DNA from 2 places in the Intestinimonas massiliensis (ex Afouda et al. 2020) genome. Region 2 is predicted to be linked to the other one. Evidence: riboswitches for the same ligand, from Rfam matches in the RefSeq annotation. Region 2 holds a riboswitch; the other holds the start of a gene.

Region 1 (4,405 bases), 1.5 Mb from region 2:
AGACGCCGGAGCGGCAGGTGCGGACTCCGACGGTGTCTGGGGCAGCATGATGGCGGTATACTCCGGCATGGGCAGAGTCACAGCGGGCCGCAGCAATTCCAGCGGCACCCGGACGGGCAGCAGCAGCCGCACCGCCAGCAGCAGCCACAGCACCGCACAGCTCTGTGCCCGATACCGCCGCTGGATGAGACCGGCGAAAAGCAGCAGGGGCAGCAGCACCATCGAACCGCTCAGGGACAGCAGAACAAACCGCTGAAACAGGGCTCCGATCACCGGGCTTCCCCCCTCAGCTCCTCCAGCAGGGCCTGGAGCTGGGCAATCTCCTGCTGGTCCACCGGGCCTTCGTCATAGAGGGCGGCGGCAAACCGGGTCAGGGAACCCCCGTAGAGCTTGCGGAGGATGCTCCTCCCCTCGCTTCTCTGGTAATCCGCCTGGGAGATCAAAGCCGTATAGGTATTTACTTTTCCACTTTTGACGCAGGTCAGAAAGCCCTTTTCCTCCAGCCGCTTCAGATAGCTGTGCAGCGCGCTGGCCGTCAGAGGCCGCTCAAGACCCGCCAGGATGGCGGGGGCCGTCGCCGCGCCCCCCTCCTTCCACACCACCAGCATGATGTCCAGCTCCGATTCCGGCAGCCGTCTGCTCTCTCTCATTGGGGTTCCTCCTATATTTGCATTTGCAGAAATCTCTGTGCTCGTATCTTACCTCTGCAAAAGCAGAATGTCAAGTTATTTTTGCAAATGCAAAAGTGCGGGCATCCGGAACATCCGGATACCCGCCCTGTCAGCCAATCGTTCCGTCCAGGTCCATGGTCACCACCCGCACGCCCTGCCGCATGGCATAGGTCAGGGTATACATGGTCCCCCCCAGCATCCCGTCGTAGACGGCCAGGACCAGCGAGGAGCGATCCACCATATAACGGTTGCGCCGCTGCATACAGCCGCTGGTATAGCGGTGCTGCACCATGGTCTCCAGATCACAGCGCTCCACCAGCCCGAAATAGCGGTTGCGGTCCCGTTCCTTCCAGCGGGCAGCCTGCTCCTCGCAGGGGATGGCCGCCTCCAGCGTTACGTCCGGGTGCTTTTCCCGCAGGGCCAGCACCGCTTCTCCAAAGTACATGTCGGCCCCCTGGGCCATGCCGCAGATGAAGTGGCGGTAGCCCTGCCGGTAGCAGTCCTCCAGCAGCTCCGCCAGCCGGGCCTTCAGCGCCAGACAGCGGGGGGCCCGCTCGTCCTCGCCCCAAGGGAGCTTATTGGGCCGGTGCCCGGTAAAGCAGCAGGTGGTGGCTCTGTCCATGACCTTCTCCCTCTCTCTTTTTGCTTATTGTAGTATATCCAAAAGGGCAAGTCAATGTTTTATCGAACATTTGTGCGTAAACTTTTTTGATTTTAGACTTGCTTTTTTGGGGGCTGTGCGTATAATAGAAGTTGAAAACAACTGAATCACAGATGTCTTCAGGGCAGGGTGAAAATCCCGATCGGCGGTAAAGTCCGCGACTCGTTCTCCGAACGACCGACCCGGTGGAACTCCGGGACCGACAGTGACGCATCCCATTGGATGCGAAGTCTGGATGGAAGAAGATGTGTTAAGAAACGCGCACCTTTCCCATGTTTTTAACACCTGGAAGACATTGATGCCTTTCAGGTGTTTTCCATTACATGGGGCGCAGCGGAATCCTGCGTCTGAAAAGGAGTGCTCTTTATGAATCCCCGCACCAAGCAGCTCACGGTACTGGCCATGCTCACCGCCATCGGCGCCGTTCTCATCACGCTGGTCCACTTCCCCCTGTTCCCCTCCGCCGCCTTTCTCCAGTATGACCCCGCCGACGTGCCTATTTTGATCGGCGCCTTTGCCTACGGTCCGGTAGCCGGCGTCATCATCACCGTGCTCGCTTCCTTTATCCAGGCCTTCTTCCTGGGCGGCGACGGCGTCTATGGTTTCCTCATGCACGTTATCGCCACCAGCGCCCTGGTACTGGTCTCCGCCACCATTTACCGCTTCAAGCACACCCGTGCCGGCGCCGTCGTCGGCCTGTGCTGCGGCACGCTGACCATGGGCCTTGTGATGATGGTCGCCAACCACTTTATCACCCCCATGTTCATGGGTGCTCCCACCGAAGTGGTAGACGCCATGCTTCTGCCCGTTATCCTCCCCTTTAACCTGCTCAAGGCAGGCATCAATTCCTGTATCACCTTTGTGGTCTACAAGGCCGTTTCCCGCCACATCGTCCACGGCGAGCCCAGAAAGGACGTCTCCAAGCCCGAGGCGGAAAACATCTGATCCCTCAGTCTGAAAACGCCCCGACCGTCTCAACGGCCGTCGGGGCGTTTTTTGTTTGCCTTGACAGCGCCATCCCGGAAGCTTATAATATCAACAGTCGATATCGAAGCTCGATATAAGGAGGACATGTGATGTCCAAAAGACCTCTGGAGGCGCTGACCGAGACGATGTTCTACGTGCTCATGTCCTTTCGGAAGCGGGATTTATGCGGCGCCGAGATTGCGGACTTCGTGGAGCGCAAAACCTGCGGCCGGGTCCGGCTGGGACCCGGGACCCTCTACACCATCCTGGCCAAATTTGAAGAGGAGCAGCTCATCCGTGAGGTCAACGTTCTGGGTCGGAAACGGACTTACCGTCTGACGGACAAGGGCCGCGCCCTGTACGGCGACGAACTGGAGCGGCTCAGGGCCTGCATCGCCGACGCGGAAAGCGAGGAGGATGATGAGACATGAAGCTGGTGCGCAAGCTGGTCCCCGTGGACTTTCTGGACATGCACGGCATTGAGAGCTGGCTGGAGGACATGGCCGCCAGAGGGCTTTTCTTCACCGAAATGGGCTCCTGCTTTGCCCGGTTCCGCCGGGGCAGGCCCATGCCCATCCGCTACCACGCCGAACCCAGCGGCTCTGTCCCGGCTTCGCTGGCCCGGGAGCAGGTGGACTACAGCGCCGGGCGGGGGTGGCACTATGCCGGCCCCTTTGGCCAGGCCTTTGCCGTCTACTGGGCCGATGACCCGGAGACCGAGGAATTTCACACCGATCCGGTGGCCCAGAGCTACGCGCTGGAGCATCTGAGCAGGCGGCTGACCCGCTCCGGGCTGGTGTGCGTTCTGGCGGCGCTCGTCATGGCGGCCCTCTTTCTCTGGGCGGCGGCGGACAGCGCCTTCGGCCCGGTCCAGCGGCTGGTCGAGAGCAATTCTCTCTACACCCCCCTTGCCGCCCTGCTCTGCCTGGCGTTCCTCCTCTACTATCTCCGGCAGGTCCTGGGTATCCGCCGTCTGCGGCGGCAGCTCAGCGAGGGCATCCCAGCCCCCACCGGGCGGGGCTGGAAGCGGACCGGCCTGATCCGTCAGCTCTATACCCTGCTGATGACGCTGGGCGCCGTCGCCTCCATCGCCAGCGGGGTCTACTTTTTCACTGCGGGCCGGTGGGCGTCCGAGCTGGCCGGTCTGGCCCGGCCCGCCCCGCTGCTCTCCCTGGCGGAGCTGGAGGGCGTTGAGACTTACCTCCCAGAGCCCCTTTCCTATCCCGGCTATGAGGGCCCCGACCGGGATAACTACGTGCGCTATGAGTGGTACCCCCTCTCCCAGCACTATGAGGTGAGGCAGCGCGGAACCATACCCGGCGCCGGGAATGCGTGCCACCTGCGCATGGACTGGTACGACCTGGCCCTTCCCTTCCTGGCCTCTCCCCTGCTGGACGACCTGTTTGACTACCACACCTGGAAAACCGAATATGAACCGGAGCGCTACCAGGTAAAGGAGCTGACCGCCCCCGGCTTCGACCGGCTGGCGCTGGTGACCGACACAGACTACGGCGGGCAGCAGCTTTTCGCCTGCGCCGGGGACCGTGTGATCTATCTGGACTACAATGGGACCCAGGATCTAGCGGAGCACTTGGAGCAAATCGCCCAGCTTTTGGCGTGGGAACCCGGCCCATAAATATCGAACATTCGTTTGACATTTTGAGGCTGCCGTCGTATACTGGCAGGCAGGAGGTGACCGATGTGGAGCGCACGATCTTACACTGCGATCTGAACAGCTTTTACGCCTCGGTGGAGCTGCTGGAGCGGCCCGAACTCCGGTCGGCGCCGGTGGCGGTGTGCGGCGATCCGGAGAGCCGCCACGGCATCATCCTGGCCAAAAACGAGGCGGCCAAAAAATTTCAGGTCAAGACGGCAGAGACCATCTGGCAGGCCCGCCGCAAGTGCCCGGACCTGGTGCTTCTGCCCGCACACCACGACAAGTACCGGCACTGGTCCAGGGTCATCAACGCCATCTACGAGCGGTACACCGATCTGGTGGAGCCCTTCAGCATCGACGAAAGCTGGCTGGATATCACCGGCTCCATGCACCTCTTCGGCGGGGACGGCAAGGCCATTGCCGACCGGCTGCGCCGGGAGGTGCGCGAGG
Region 2 (4,405 bases):
CCGCTGCCTTCTGCTGCAGCTCGGAGGCGCGCATCATGGTGCCGTCCTCCCGCATGATCTCGCAGCACAGCCCGCACTCCTTCAGCCCTGCCAGCCGGCACAGGTCCACCGTGGCCTCGGTGTGGCCGCTGCGCTCCAGCACGCCGTGAGGCTTGGCCAGCAGAGGGAACATGTGGCCGGGGCGGCGGAAATCCTCCGGCCGGGCGTCCTCCTCCACGCACTTCAGGGCGGTGACCGACCGCTCGGCGGCGGAGATGCCGGTGGTGGTGGAGACGTGGTCGATGGAGACAGTAAAGGCGGTTTCGTGGTTGTCGGTGTTGTGGGAGACCATCTGGGGAAACTGCAGCTTCTGGATGTACGCCGCCGACATGGGCATGCAGATGAGCCCCTTGGCGTGGGTGGCCATGAAGTTGACGTTCTCCGTGGTGGCGAACTGGGCGGCGCAGATGAGGTCCCCCTCATTCTCCCGGTCCGGGTCGTCGGTGACCAGGATCAGACGCCCCTGCCGGAGCTCCTCCAGGGCCTCTTCAATGGTGTTGTACGGAAACATGACGGTTCCTCCTTAGAATCCATTTCGGGCTAAAAAGTCCAGGGTGATGCCGCCGGCAGGCGGGTCCGTTTCGGCCTTCGGCCGGGGTAGCAGCAGCTTTTCCACATATTTGCCGATCACATCCGTCTCCAGATTGACCACGTCGCCGGGGCGCTTGCGCCCCAGCACGGTGACGGCGGCGGTGTGGGGGATGAGGGAGACGGAGAAGCGGTCCGCCTCCACCCGGGCCACCGTCAGACTGACGCCGTCCATGGTGATGGAGCCCTTCTCTACCACGTACCGCAGCAGGGAAGGGGCGGCCTCCACCGTGTACCACACGGCGTTGTCGTCCCGTCGGAGGGCGGCCAGGCGGCCGGTGCCGTCGATATGACCGGAGACGATGTGCCCCCCGAAGCGGCCCCCCGCCGCCATGGCCCGCTCCAGGTTCACCCGGCTGCCGACGGTCAGGCTCCCCAGGGAGGAGCGGTCCAGGGTCTCGTGCATGACGTCGGCGGTGAAGCCTGTGTCATCCAGACCGGAGGCGGTCAGGCAGACGCCGTTCACCGCCACGCTGTCCCCCAGCTTCAGGTCGGAGAGCACCGCCGCCGCGCCGATGGAGAGCACCGCCGAGCGGGCCCCCCGCCGGATGGCGCGGATTACGCCCATCTCCTCAACGATTCCCGTAAACAGGGCCGTCCACCTCGCTTTCCCATAAAAAATCTTCCCCGACGGGGGTAACGACGGTGTTTTTCAGCCGTACGGCCTGGGCGGGGAGGGCTGCGCCCCGCCCCATCACCGGAGACGGGGCCTCCGCCCCGCCGAAGAGCTTGGGGGCGATGTACGCCTGGACCTTCTGGACGATTCCAGCCTCCAGCGCCGACCAGTTCAGCGTACCGCCGCCCTCCAGCAGCACGCTGTCGATGTCCGCGGCGCCCAGCCGCTCCATCAGGACGTCCAGGTCCACATGGCCGTCCCGGGCGGGGAGGACCCAGACCCGGCATCCGGCGGCCTCGTAAGGGGCGCGCCGGGCCGCGTCCCCGCAGGCGGTGGCCAGGATGGTGGGAACGGCCCGGGCCGTTTGAACGATCCGGCTGGTCAGGGGGGCGCGCAGCCGCGTATCGCAAATCACCCGCAGGGGATTTTTGCCTCCCTCCATCCGGCAGGTGAGCAGGGGATCGTCCGCCAGCACGGTACCCACCCCCGCCAGAATGGCGGTGCAGCGGTGCCGGTCCTGATGGACCCGCCGCCGGGCGGCCTCCCCAGTGATCCACTGGGAGGCCCCGGTGCGGGTGGCGATTTTTCCGTCCAGGGTCATGGCATATTTCATGACCACATAGGGCCGCCGGGTCCGAATAAAGTGGAAAAACACCTGGTTCAGGGCCTGGCACTCGGCCTCCAGCACGCCGGTCTCCACCGCCACGCCGTTTTTCCGCAGGAGCTCCAGTCCCTTGCCCGCCACCAGGGGATTGGGGTCGCCGGAGCCGGCCACCACCCGGGCGATCCCGGACGCCAGGATCGCCTCGGTGCAGGGGGGCTGCCGGCCGTGATGGCAGCAGGGCTCCAGCGTCACGTACAGAACCGCCCCCTGGGGGGATTCCGCGCAGTTTTGCAGGGCGTGGCGCTCGGCGTGGAGGGCACCGCACCGGGCATGCCAGCCCCGGCCGATGATCCGGCCCTCCTTGACGATGACGGCGCCCACCATCGGGTTGGGGGACGTCCAGCCCTGGCCCCGCTGTGCCAGCTCCAGGGCCAGACGCATATAGTCGCTGTCCTTCATGGTCCGCCTCCAAGCAACAAAAAATGCCTTGAACGGATGGTTCAAGGCACGACGGGACCACGGAAACACCCCGCCCATGGAAAGAAAAAACTCCGGAATGCAGCCATTCCAGAGCAAATCCATGCGCACAGGCGTGATAACTCCTGCGGTACACGATCTTCTTTCATCCCGACTGTACGGTCGGCTTCGGAATTTCACCGAATCATGCCTTACGGCTCGTGGGCTATACCACCGGTGGGGAACTGCGCCCCGCCCTGAAGATCCTGATTCAATTAAGTGCATTATAGGCGCATACGTCCCGGTTGTCAAGCCCGGGTTTGAGACGGCTCAGGACCACGGGCGGCCGTTGCCCTTCCGGGCGAGCTGAGGCGGTCGGCCCCGGCAGAGACGCGGTTACAGAACGTGGATGGATGCGGCAGTTCTTTCCATTCGGCGAAGATTCTTGAATTTTCCAGGTCCTCCTACTATAATAAAATTAGTCTGCGCACATCCGGTCTGGAGGCAGCCCACAGTTTGCCGCCCAGAACGTGTTACAACCAACAGGCGTCATTCAAGGAGGGAGGACGGCATGAACGAGGAGGCATTGGATCTTACCGTAGGTGTTGACGGGATCAAAGATGGCTACCGGGCAATTCTTGACACCATTTTTTGCAGCATTCTTGTGTTTGACGGCAATGGACAACTGATCCACTGCAACTGCGCCGCCCGGAATTTTTTCCATGGACTGGGCATTGATCCGGAGCGCGCGTATTTTACCCGTTTTGAGGCCTTTTCCGAGCCGATGGCAGAGCGGGTGGACCTCATCAGCGGGAAGGGCCGCTACATCATCGAGCTGGAGGGGAGGCAGGTGGTCTGCAACGTCCACCCGTGGGTGATCGACGGGGTCCGGCGGGGCACCATTTTTATCCTGCACGAATCCATGCACTCCAACTGCATCATGCAGGAGCTGGACGTGACCAACAGCCTGCTTCAGGAGATCAACATCTTCGTAGAGTCCTCTCACGACGGCATTTTGGTCACCGACAGCCAAGGCGTCGTTATCCGGGTCAACGCCGCTTTTGAGCGGGCTTTTTCAGTCCTCCGGCGGGAGGTCATTGGCCGGAACGTCACGGAGCTCATCGCCGAGGGCCTGTACCTGGATTCGGCGGCCCTCAAGGTCCTGGAGACCAGGGAGACCGCCACCGTGGTCCTGGAGCAGAAGGGGAAACGGCTCATTGCCACCGGTACCCCCGCCTTCGACATCTGCGGCAGCTTCACCTCCGTGGTGGTAAACATTCGGGACATCACCGAGCTAAACGACCTGCAAAGCCGTCTGGAGCACCAGCGCATGGTGGCGGAGGGCTACATACGGGAGCTGACCTTCATCCAGAGCCGGAATGCCCCCGGTGCGGATTTCGTGGTCCACAGCAAGGAAATGCAGCATATCATGGACACCATCAAGACCATCTCCCAGGTAGATTCCACGCTGCTCATCACCGGAGAGTCGGGCACCGGCAAGGAAGTCATTGTCAACCAGGTCCACCGCTCCAGTAACCGCCGGGACAAGCCCATCATCAAGATCAACTGCGGGGCCATCCCCGCGTCCCTGTTTGAGTCAGAGCTGTTCGGGTATGAGGACGGGGCCTTTACCGGCGCCCGCCGCCGGGGGAAAGCCGGCTTTTTTGAGCTGGCCAATGAGGGCACCCTGTTCCTGGACGAGATCGGAGAGCTGGACCTGGACCTGCAGGTCAAGCTGCTGCGGGTCATCCAGGAGGGAGAGGTCACCCGGATCGGCGGCACCAAGACGCTTCATGTGGACGTGCGCATCATTGCAGCCACCAACCGGGACCTCTGGCAGCAGGTCCAGGAGGGCAAATTCCGGCAGGACCTCTATTACCGGCTCAACGTGATCAACATCGAGGTGCCGCCCCTGCGGGAGCGGCGGGACGATGTCATCCCCCTGGCCGTCCACTTTATCGAGAAGTACAACCAAAAGTACAGCAAGCACAAGGAGCTGTCCATGGAGTTGGGCAAGATCCTGCGCTCCCTGGACTGGCTGGGCAATATCCGCGAGCTGGAAAACCTGATCGAAAACATGGTGGTGCTGGTCCAGCGGGACG

What was found. A riboswitch is a leader RNA that binds a small molecule or an ion and turns the genes downstream of it on or off. The one in region 2 is predicted to bind FMN.
Region 1: it holds a riboswitch for FMN, as region 2 does, so the genes downstream of both, BN2154_RS07230 (ECF transporter S component) here and ribD (bifunctional diaminohydroxyphosphoribosylaminopyrimidine deaminase/5-amino-6-(5-phosphoribosylamino)uracil reductase RibD) in region 2, are expected to answer to the same signal.

Annotation. Positions count from the first base shown of each region.
Region 1 is NZ_LN869529.1:677,712-682,116, reverse strand. Features, by position in the region: gene BN2154_RS07245 (M23/M56 family metallopeptidase) at 1-273, opposite strand, end outside; gene BN2154_RS07240 (BlaI/MecI/CopY family transcriptional regulator) at 270-650, opposite strand; gene BN2154_RS07235 (SLOG family protein) at 781-1,293, opposite strand; FMN riboswitch at 1,444-1,583, shown strand; gene BN2154_RS07230 (ECF transporter S component) at 1,699-2,277, shown strand; gene BN2154_RS07225 (PadR family transcriptional regulator) at 2,409-2,729, shown strand; gene BN2154_RS16440 (DUF2812 domain-containing protein) at 2,726-3,934, shown strand; gene dinB (DNA polymerase IV) at 4,000-4,405, shown strand, end outside.
Region 2 is NZ_LN869529.1:2,168,533-2,172,937, reverse strand. Features, by position in the region: gene BN2154_RS14420 (bifunctional 3,4-dihydroxy-2-butanone-4-phosphate synthase/GTP cyclohydrolase II) at 1-550, opposite strand, end outside; gene BN2154_RS14415 (riboflavin synthase) at 563-1,219, opposite strand; gene ribD (bifunctional diaminohydroxyphosphoribosylaminopyrimidine deaminase/5-amino-6-(5-phosphoribosylamino)uracil reductase RibD) at 1,200-2,306, opposite strand; FMN riboswitch at 2,458-2,572, opposite strand; gene BN2154_RS14405 (sigma 54-interacting transcriptional regulator) at 2,875-4,405, shown strand, end outside.